Regions from separate parts of the Paenibacillus sp. QJM3NY_38 genome, predicted to be linked through region 1. Evidence: predicted binding sites of a transcription regulator. Region 1 holds the regulator's gene; each other region holds the start of a gene.

The links. Region 1 encodes Rex, which represses fermentation and respiration genes when NADH is low (regulators of the CRP and FNR family bind a similar motif). Its sites were predicted from a motif close to TTGTGAAATATTTCACAA; they were not measured.
Region 2: a site for Rex is predicted at 1,201-1,218, ahead of nadA (quinolinate synthase NadA). Genes of this name have one in related genera too.
Region 3: a site for Rex is predicted at 1,264-1,281, ahead of AC0VZ8_RS10255 (nitrate/nitrite transporter). Genes of this name have one in related genera too.
Region 4: a site for Rex is predicted at 1,160-1,177, ahead of pflB (formate C-acetyltransferase). Genes of this name have one in related genera too.

Annotation. Positions count from the first base shown of each region.
Region 1 is NZ_CM149665.1:2,754,868-2,757,076, reverse strand. Features, by position in the region: gene AC0VZ8_RS12505 (amidohydrolase) at 1-701, opposite strand, end outside; gene AC0VZ8_RS12500 (redox-sensing transcriptional repressor Rex) at 676-1,338, opposite strand; gene dinG (ATP-dependent DNA helicase DinG) at 1,401-2,209, opposite strand, start outside.
Region 2 is NZ_CM149665.1:61,292-63,500, reverse strand. Features, by position in the region: gene nadB (L-aspartate oxidase) at 1-148, opposite strand, end outside; gene nadA (quinolinate synthase NadA) at 187-1,125, opposite strand; gene ftsH (ATP-dependent zinc metalloprotease FtsH) at 1,355-2,209, opposite strand, start outside.
Region 3 is NZ_CM149665.1:2,327,267-2,329,475, reverse strand. Features, by position in the region: gene AC0VZ8_RS10255 (nitrate/nitrite transporter) at 1-1,206, opposite strand, end outside; gene AC0VZ8_RS10250 (response regulator transcription factor) at 1,374-2,021, opposite strand; gene AC0VZ8_RS10245 (sensor histidine kinase) at 2,018-2,209, opposite strand, start outside.
Region 4 is NZ_CM149665.1:2,416,343-2,418,551, forward strand. Features, by position in the region: gene adhE (bifunctional acetaldehyde-CoA/alcohol dehydrogenase) at 1-933, shown strand, start outside; gene pflB (formate C-acetyltransferase) at 1,252-2,209, shown strand, end outside.

The DNA.
Region 1 (2,209 bases):
ACAGGGCGAAGTCCGTAGTCATTTACATTCTGAGCGACTTCCGTTTCCGTTTCGGACATATGCGTATGCAAAGGCAAATTCAAATCATGTGATGCTTGCACGAATTTTTCGATGAAATCCGGCGGGCACGTATAGGGTGCATGCGGTGAGATCATCGTCGTAATCCTACCGTCAGCCTGACCATGCCAGTCTTTCGCGAATGCAACCGCCTCATCCAGCTTCTGCTGCTGCACCTCAGGCGGACATAATCCGATGACACCGCGTGTCAGAACGCCGCGCATGCCTGAGTCCTCCACTACCTTTGCAACCTGATCCATATGATCATACATATCCACAAATGTCGTGGTTCCGCCTTTGATCATCTCCAGCACGGAGAGTGAGGTTCCCCAGTATACATCGTCGGCCGTGAATTTGGCTTCCATCGGCCACATTTTTTCCTGAAGCCATACCTGTAGTGCCAGATCGTCGCCATACCCGCGAAGAAGCGACATGGCCGCATGTCCGTGCGTGTTCACCAATCCAGGCAGGAAAAACAGATGGGTTCCGTCGATGATTTCTGTTCCCTCTTGGACAGTCGGCTCTTCTTCACCCAGGTAGGTGATCCGGTCGTTCTCCACGACCATATATCCGCGTAACACGGATCTGCCTTCCTCTAGTACCGCAAACGTTCCGTTTTTAACCATCCACTTCGTTGTCGTCATGTGCATCCTCCTTGCCGTTATCCAAATAATAGGCCAAACTCTGCAAATCCGTAGTAAAATCTGCCGTATGAATCCGGATATGGGCTGGAGCTTTCAGGATGGTCGGTGCAAAATTCAGGATAGCCTCGATGCCTGCCGCGATAAGTTGATTCGCTACATTCTGCGCCTCAAAATCCGGAACGGTGATAATCCCGATACGAATGCCGTACTCATGAACCGTCTTCTCCAGCTCCTCCATCGGCTGTACGACCAAATTGTTAATTTTCATACCAACTTTGGGAGAATACGAATCGAAAACCGCCACAATCTTCATATTGTCCTTCAGAAATGCATTGTAATTCGATAATGCATGTCCAAGATTACCGGCCCCAATCAATGCGACATTGATCTTCTGGTCCAGCTTTAGAATCTGGCGAATTTTCTCGATCAGATAAGATACGTCATATCCGATCCCTTTCCGTCCAAAATCACCGAAATACGCTAGGTCCTTACGAATTTGAGCAGGATTGAGGTCCAGTTTCTGCCCCAGTTCCTGGGAGGAAACCGTGGAGACCTCCCTTTTCTGAAGCTCATTCAAATAGCGCAAGTATACAGGTAATCTGCGGACCACGGCTTCCGAAATTTTTTCCGATTTCATGCATGCTCCCCCTAATAATAGGTTAATAACTACATTTGTTTGTGCTCGTTCATGGTTTCACTTTATTCAGCTTGGTTCTCTATGCCTGCCTCTTCCTGCAGCCATTCCGAAATTCGGGGAACGATCCCCTCTGTCGGCATGTGCTCCATCTTCGGTCCAGGCAAGGAATATAAGAAATACTTCCCATAATAGGATTCAATGACCCGAGTATCGTAGACGATGACAATCCCCTTATCCTGCGCGGTCCGTACCAGTCGGCCAAATCCCTGTTTGAAGCGAATGACCGCTTGCGGAACCGAAAGCTTCATAAACGGGTTCTTCTTCTGCTGCTGCAGAAGCTCGCTCTTGGCTTCGACCAGAGGGTGATTCGGCGGTTGGAACGGCAGCCGGACGATGGCGAGGCAGGTGAGCGCCTCACCGGGTATATCTACTCCTTCCCAGAAGGAGCTGGTGCCCAGCAGAACCGAAGCGCTGCTATCCTGGAATCTCCGGATTAACTTGGTACGGCTGGTTCCGTCCATCCCTTGTCCCAGTACCGTAATATCGCTGGATCCCAGCGCCTCCTTCAAGGGCTCATGCACCTGACGCAGCATGCGGTACGAGGTGAACAGGACAAGCATGCGACCATGCGTTGCGATGGCCGTATCAGCCAATGATTGCACAAGTGTATTCACAAAGAGTGCATCCCCGACCGAGCCCTTCACGCTCGGAAAATCGCGCGGCACAACAAGGAGAGCTTGCTCCCTGTAATTAAACGGGGACGGCAGCAGGACCGTATTCAGGTTGCCGTTATCTGCCGCTTCCTGAAGACCCAAATTCTCGATCATGAACTGAAACGATTTGTCCACCGACAAGGTCGCCGATGTCAGGA
Region 2 (2,209 bases), 2.7 Mb from region 1:
ATTTCTTCGTAATCAGCAGCACATTCTGAGTCGCACTTGCCATGATCGCCGTATATAAACCCGCAATGCCTGAACCGATCACGATGACGTCCGTCTCAACTACAGGAAGATCGTTCAGCTCAAAATCAATTAAATACTGCGGTATCACGATGCCTCACCTGTCTTTTCACGAAAGAGTAGCGCATGCTACTTAACCTGTAACATGCGCTCTAATGAAGTTCTGGCTTTCTCTGCAACGACCGGCGGCACATAAATTTGCGGCTTCATCGTTTCCAACGCTTTAACCAGCTTTTTGAGGTTATTCACTTTCATATTCGGACACACCAGGAATTTCGTAGCGAAATGGAACGATTTATCCGGGCTATCCAGTCGAAGCTGATAACCGGTTCCGTCCTCAGTACCCACGATAAACTCCTTGGCCGATGAATTTTTGCAATACTCCAGGATGGCGGTGGTACTCCCTACAAAATCCCCCATTTCAACAACCTCCGGGCGGCATTCCGGATGCACCACAAATTCAGCATGAGGATATTTGGCCTTCATCTCGACGACATCCTTCACCGTCAGCATGTCATGCGTGTTGCAATACCCTTCCCAGATAATGAGCTTCTTGTCGGTATGCTGCTGAACATAATGACCCAGATTTTTGTCAGGCACCCATATAATTTCATCCGAATCCACCGACTGAATCACCTTCACGGCATTGGATGAAGTACAGCAGATATCCGTCTCAGCTTTGATCTCAGCCGATGAATTGATGTACGTGACCACTTTGGCTTTCGGATGCTGCGCTTTCAGCTTCCGCAGTCCGTCAACGTTCACCATGTCCGCCATAGGGCAGCCGGCCCGCTCATCCGGTATAAGAACCGTCTTGCCCGGTGCCAGAATTTTAGCGCTTTCGCCCATAAAATGCACACCGCAAAATACGATAACCTCGGCATCCGTTTGTGCTGCCTTCTGCGCGAGCAGGAAGGAATCCCCCCGGAAATCAGCAACCTCTTGTATTTCATCCCGTTGATAATAATGTGCCAAAATGATTGCGTTACGTTCCTTCTTCAATTGCATTAACCGCTCGCGCAGTTCACGGTTCTGTTCTGCCTTACGCTCCAGTGCCAACGCTTCCATGATCGACCCTCTCCCCTTATATATTCCGGCAGTTCGCCGCTGATGACCATGTGACTTTCAGGATGGTTTCCACCTTTGTGAAAGGATTCGCATCCTTATTTAACAACTAATGTACACGTTCATTCTGCCCCCTGTCAATGTGATAGAAAGCACAAAAAGAACCGGAAAACGAATTATCGTTCTCCGGTTCTTCAATTTTATTCGGTATTCGAGGTTTTATCAGCAAATATTACGTTAAGCTGCTGTTACCGTTGTCCGATCCGCCTGGAGGATCCTTGCGCTCCGAATCTTTGCGCTCTGGCCCTGGATCATTCGAATCCATCGGGTTGTTCGGAATTTCTTCCGTGGAAGTCGGCTGCTCGCCGTCTTCTTTCCCTTGGATGCGAACCTTCACGTCGCCAATGTTGTCGATGATCGGTTCACCATTCTCAGAAGAACCTTCTCCTTCTCCTTCACCGTCGCCACTGCCGTTGCCTTCAGCTGATCCGGTCTCAATGAGATTCTTGATTTGCTCAAGCTCCAGCGTTTCCATCTCGAGGAGCGTGTTCGCAATCAGGTGAACCTCTTTAGCATGCTTATTCAGGATCTCTTTACATTTCTCATAGCAATCATTAATGAATCGCTGCATTTCCTGATCGATCTCATAAGCGATTGCATCACTATAGTTCTGCTCATGTCCGATATCACGTCCAAGGAACACTTGTCCTTGGGATGTACCGAACTGCATTGGTCCGAGCTTCTCACTCATACCGTATTCCACAACCATGCTGCGGATAATGCCTGTTGCTTGCTGGAAGTCACTGTATGCTCCGGTCCCGATTTCACCGATGAACAGCTCCTCAGCGACACGTCCGCCAAGCAAACCGGTTACGCGATCCAGCAATTCCTGCTTCGTCACGAGCATCCGATCTTCCTTCGGCATCATAATGACATATCCGCCGGCACGGCCACGAGGGATAATCGTTACCTTATGCACCGTATCCGCATGCTCGAGGAAGTAACCCACAATAGTATGACCTGCTTCATGGTAAGCCACGATGCGTTTCTCGCGGTCACTGATCACGCGGCTGCGTTTCTCCGTACC
Region 3 (2,209 bases), 430 kb from region 1:
TCCGCTCCGATCCGTAACCAATATCCCCTGGCCGGTGGAGTTAAACACCTCGGATTGTACGGAGAGTTTGTCCTGATAGTACATCCATACCACAATAACGAAACTGGCCAGCGCAACCTGCGATAAAGCCATGAACCCAATGGAATATTGCCCCGTAGCCGAATGGATGAAGGAAAGCATCAGCGGCGGGAAGAATCCGCCAAGACCGCCCATCATGGACACGATACCGTTCACAATGCCGGCCTGCTTGTTGAAATAAAGGGGCACGAGTTTGAAAATAACCCCGTTTCCAAGCCCGGCACCAACGGCAATGGTTAAGCAGCCGGCCGTATACAAGCCAATGGACGGAGAGAATGCCAACAGGATGGCCGCAGCCGTGAGCCCTATGAATACGCCCATTAATAAGAACAGCGGTTTAAACTTATCTGCAAGCCAGCCGCCTACAGGGCGTAATATTGTTGCTACCAAGATGAACCCTGCCGTCCGCATCCCGGCATCCACCTTCGCAAGCTCGAAATGGGTAACCAGAAAGTTCGGCAAATACACCGTAAAGGCTACGAACGAACCGAATGTAATAAAATAAAAAAGTGAGAAGAACCACAATTTTTCATTTTTATATACACCCTTGATCTGTTCCATAATCGGTGTTTTCACTTTGATTTCTTTACGGTCGCCTAAGATTACATTTAGCACGGCAAAGATCAGCAGCAGAACCAAATACAGCTGGACGGTTCTGGACCATCCGATCTGAGTCGCGATGACCGGTGCAGCAAACGTGGTAATGGCGGTGCCGATGTTGCCCATCCCGTATATCCCATTTACGAGTCCGAGCTTCTCTTTCGCATAATATTTGGGCAGTGAGGTCACGCCGACCGAGAACACGGCCCCCCCGATCCCAAGGAACAAGCCGCCGATTACCAAATGCGTAAAGGAGGTAGCCGAGCTGATAAAATAGACCGGAAACAGCAGCAGGATAAAGCTGGCGATAAAAACAATTCGCGCTCCCACCACATTGGCGTAATAGCCGAGCGGAATCCGGAGGACCGAACCCAGCACCACCGGAATAGCCGTCAGAATAGCGAGGCGGTCGGCCGCAATGGAGATATCCTCCCGAATAAACGGCAAGAGCGCGGAGATGATGACCCATACCATAAAGCCAAGCACCAGATTCATTGTTTGCAGCGGAAGCTGCACCTTTTTGATCATTTCCATCACCTTTTCTAAAGCGTAATGAATGGCATATTGATCCCCAGCTCCTATTGTACGTGCACCTATTCACAATGCTAATAGGGAAGTTCCCTGAATCTCTCCGGGGAACTTCCCTATTCCTTTAAGCAATGACCCTTTATTGCGCCCTATTGTATAGGTAAGGACTAAAAATCCAGCAATTTTTTCTTCAGCGCATATTCCACTAACTCCGGACGGCTTTTCAAATTCAGCTTTTCCATAATTTTGGCCTTGTGCGCCTCCACCGTCTTGACCGATACGAACAGTTTTTCCGCAATCTCCTTATTGCCATAGCCCTTGGCGATTAGAGGCAGGATCTCAATCTCCCTTTTGGACAGGCTGTTAAACGGATCCTGCTCCGCGCTCTCACTATCTTTCTTAATAAACTCCCGAACCAGGGAAGTTGCCATCTGGGGATGGATATAGGTCCCTCCCTTTTGCACCATGCGGATGGCGGAGATTAATTCATCATCCGGCGCATTTTTGAGCACATAACCTGAAGCCCCGTTTTTTAAAACATGAAACAGGTAATCGTCATCATCATACATGGTTAGAATCAGAATTTTCGTTTCCGGAAATTCGCTGCTGATCTTGCCGGTTGCAATCAGCCCGCTTTCGCCGGGGGGCATGCTTAAATCCATCAACAGCACATTCGGCCGATGCTTCGCCACCATGGTGTAAGCCTCCATACCGTCTGCCGCCGTCGCGACAACCTCCATGTCTTCCTGGTAATTCAGAATCATGGAAAATCCGCTGCGGACCACGGCATGATCATCCGCAATCACAATTTTCATGTAACCATCACCTCCGGCTTGTCGTCACCATTCGTAAGCGGAATGTTGAGCTGAACCGTCGTACCCTCACCGGGAGCGGACAGCAAAATAAACTGACCCCCGACGAGCTCCGCGCGTTCCCGCATCCCGTACAGCCCCAATCCGGTTCCCTTGGCTTCATCAATGACCATATTAAACCCAACTCCACG
Region 4 (2,209 bases), 340 kb from region 1:
AAAGCCATGTGGCTGTTCTATGAATATCCGGATACGGATTTTAACAATCTGAAGCAAAAATTCATGGATATCCGCAAGCGGGTCTATAAATATCCGAAGCTAGGACGGAAAGCGAAGTTCGTTGCCATTCCAACAACGTCGGGAACGGGCTCGGAAGTAACTTCGTTTGCCGTCATCACGGACAAAGGGCTGGGGAATACCAAGTACCCGCTGGCTGATTATGAGCTGACACCGGATGTGGCGATTATCGATCCGGAATTCGTTTACACGCTGCCTAAAACGGCGGTAGCCGATACCGGCATGGATGTTCTGACACATGCAATTGAAGCCTACGTATCGGTGATGGCCAGCGATTATACGGATGGGCTTGCCATCAAGGCCATACAGCTGGTGTTCCAGTATCTTGAGCAGTCGGCGCTTACCGGCGACAAACTCGCCCGCGAAAAAATGCATAATGCTTCGACGCTTGCCGGCATGGCTTTTGCGAATGCGTTCCTTGGCATCAACCACAGTCTTGCGCATAAGTGGGGCGGACAGTATCATACGGCACACGGACGCACCAATGCGATCCTGATGCCTCACGTCATCCGTTACAACGCGAAGAAGCCAACGAAATTCGCTGCATGGCCTAAATACACCCACTTTGTGGCTGATGAGAGATATGCTGAAATCGCGCGGATTCTCGGACTGCCGGCAAGAACGACGGAAGAGGGCGTGAACAGTCTGATTGGCGCAATCCGGGAGCTGAACAGCAAGCTCGGGATCGAGGAATCGTTCCAGCAGCTTGGCATCGACCCTAAAGATTTCGAGAAAAATGTTGAGCATTTGGCGGACCGGGCTTTTGAAGACCAGTGTACAACGAGCAATCCGAAGCTGCCGCTGGTAACGGAGCTCGCAGAAGTTTACCGCAACGCATTTTACGGCCGGTTCTAGACAAGATAGAATCTAAACGCTGATCGTGAAGATCCATGAAGATTTTGAGGTAAGGCATGCAAAACTAGACTCAGAGTGATAAAAGTCACGGGAAAAGATAAGTTTGTGATTATTATCACAGATGCAGGAGATCAACAGGACTACAATAAAGATGTAGAAGGAAGCTGAATCTCAGATCTTTGATATAGAAGCTTGAAGGCACAAGGCGGGGTAGTGGCACTATTGATCGTGAAAATAATCACATTAAAGATCTGAGATAGATCAAGGTGTGGCCCCGCCTGTCCTTGCAAGCCCCAGCAAATCTAGGAGGGATTCAATATGTCGGTGATTGAAAAAGAAGCAGGCTGGAAAGGTTTTAAATCAGGTAAATGGACCAAGCGGATTGACGTTAATGATTTTATTGCAGAGAACATTACTCCCTATTATGGCTCTGATGAATTTTTGGCTGGACCCACGGATAACACCAAAGCGCTGTGGGATATCGTATCGGATTTAACCAAGAAGGAAAGGGAGAATGGCGGGGTTCTGGATGTGGATGTCCATACACCATCAACCATCACCTCCCATCAACCCGGCTATTTGGATAAGGATAAGGAACAGATTGTCGGCGTTCAGACCGACGAGCCGTTCAAACGCTCCATCCAACCTTTCGGCGGGATCCGGATGATGATTGATGCGTGCAACGCATACGGCTTTGAAATGCCGCAGGCGGTTGTGGACATCTTTAACGGTATACGCAAAACGCATAACCAAGGCGTGTTTGATGCCTACACTCCTGAGATGAGAGCAGCGCGCAAGGCCGGGATTATTACGGGTCTTCCCGATGCTTACGGCCGTGGACGTATCATCGGTGACTATCGCAGAGTATCGTTATACGGCGTGGACGCGCTGATCCAGGACAAATTGAGAGAACTCGCCGAGCTTGAAGTGGATGCGATGGATGAGCCGATCATCCGTTTGCGGGAAGAATTGTCTGAACAAATGCGGGCGCTCAAGGAACTGAAGGAAATGGCGGCTATGCACGGTTATGACATTTCCAAACCTGCGAATACGGCGAAGGAAGCATTCCAGTGGCTGTATTTCGGTTATTTGGCCGCAATCAAGGAGCAGAATGGCGCTGCGATGTCGCTTGGCCGGGTATCTTCTTTCCTTGATATTTATATTCAACGGGATCTGGCTGAAGGCAAGCTGACGGAAGAAACAGCCCAGGAACTGGTCGACCATTTCGTAATGAAACTTCGGATCGTGAAATTCCTGCGTACGCCGGATTATAACG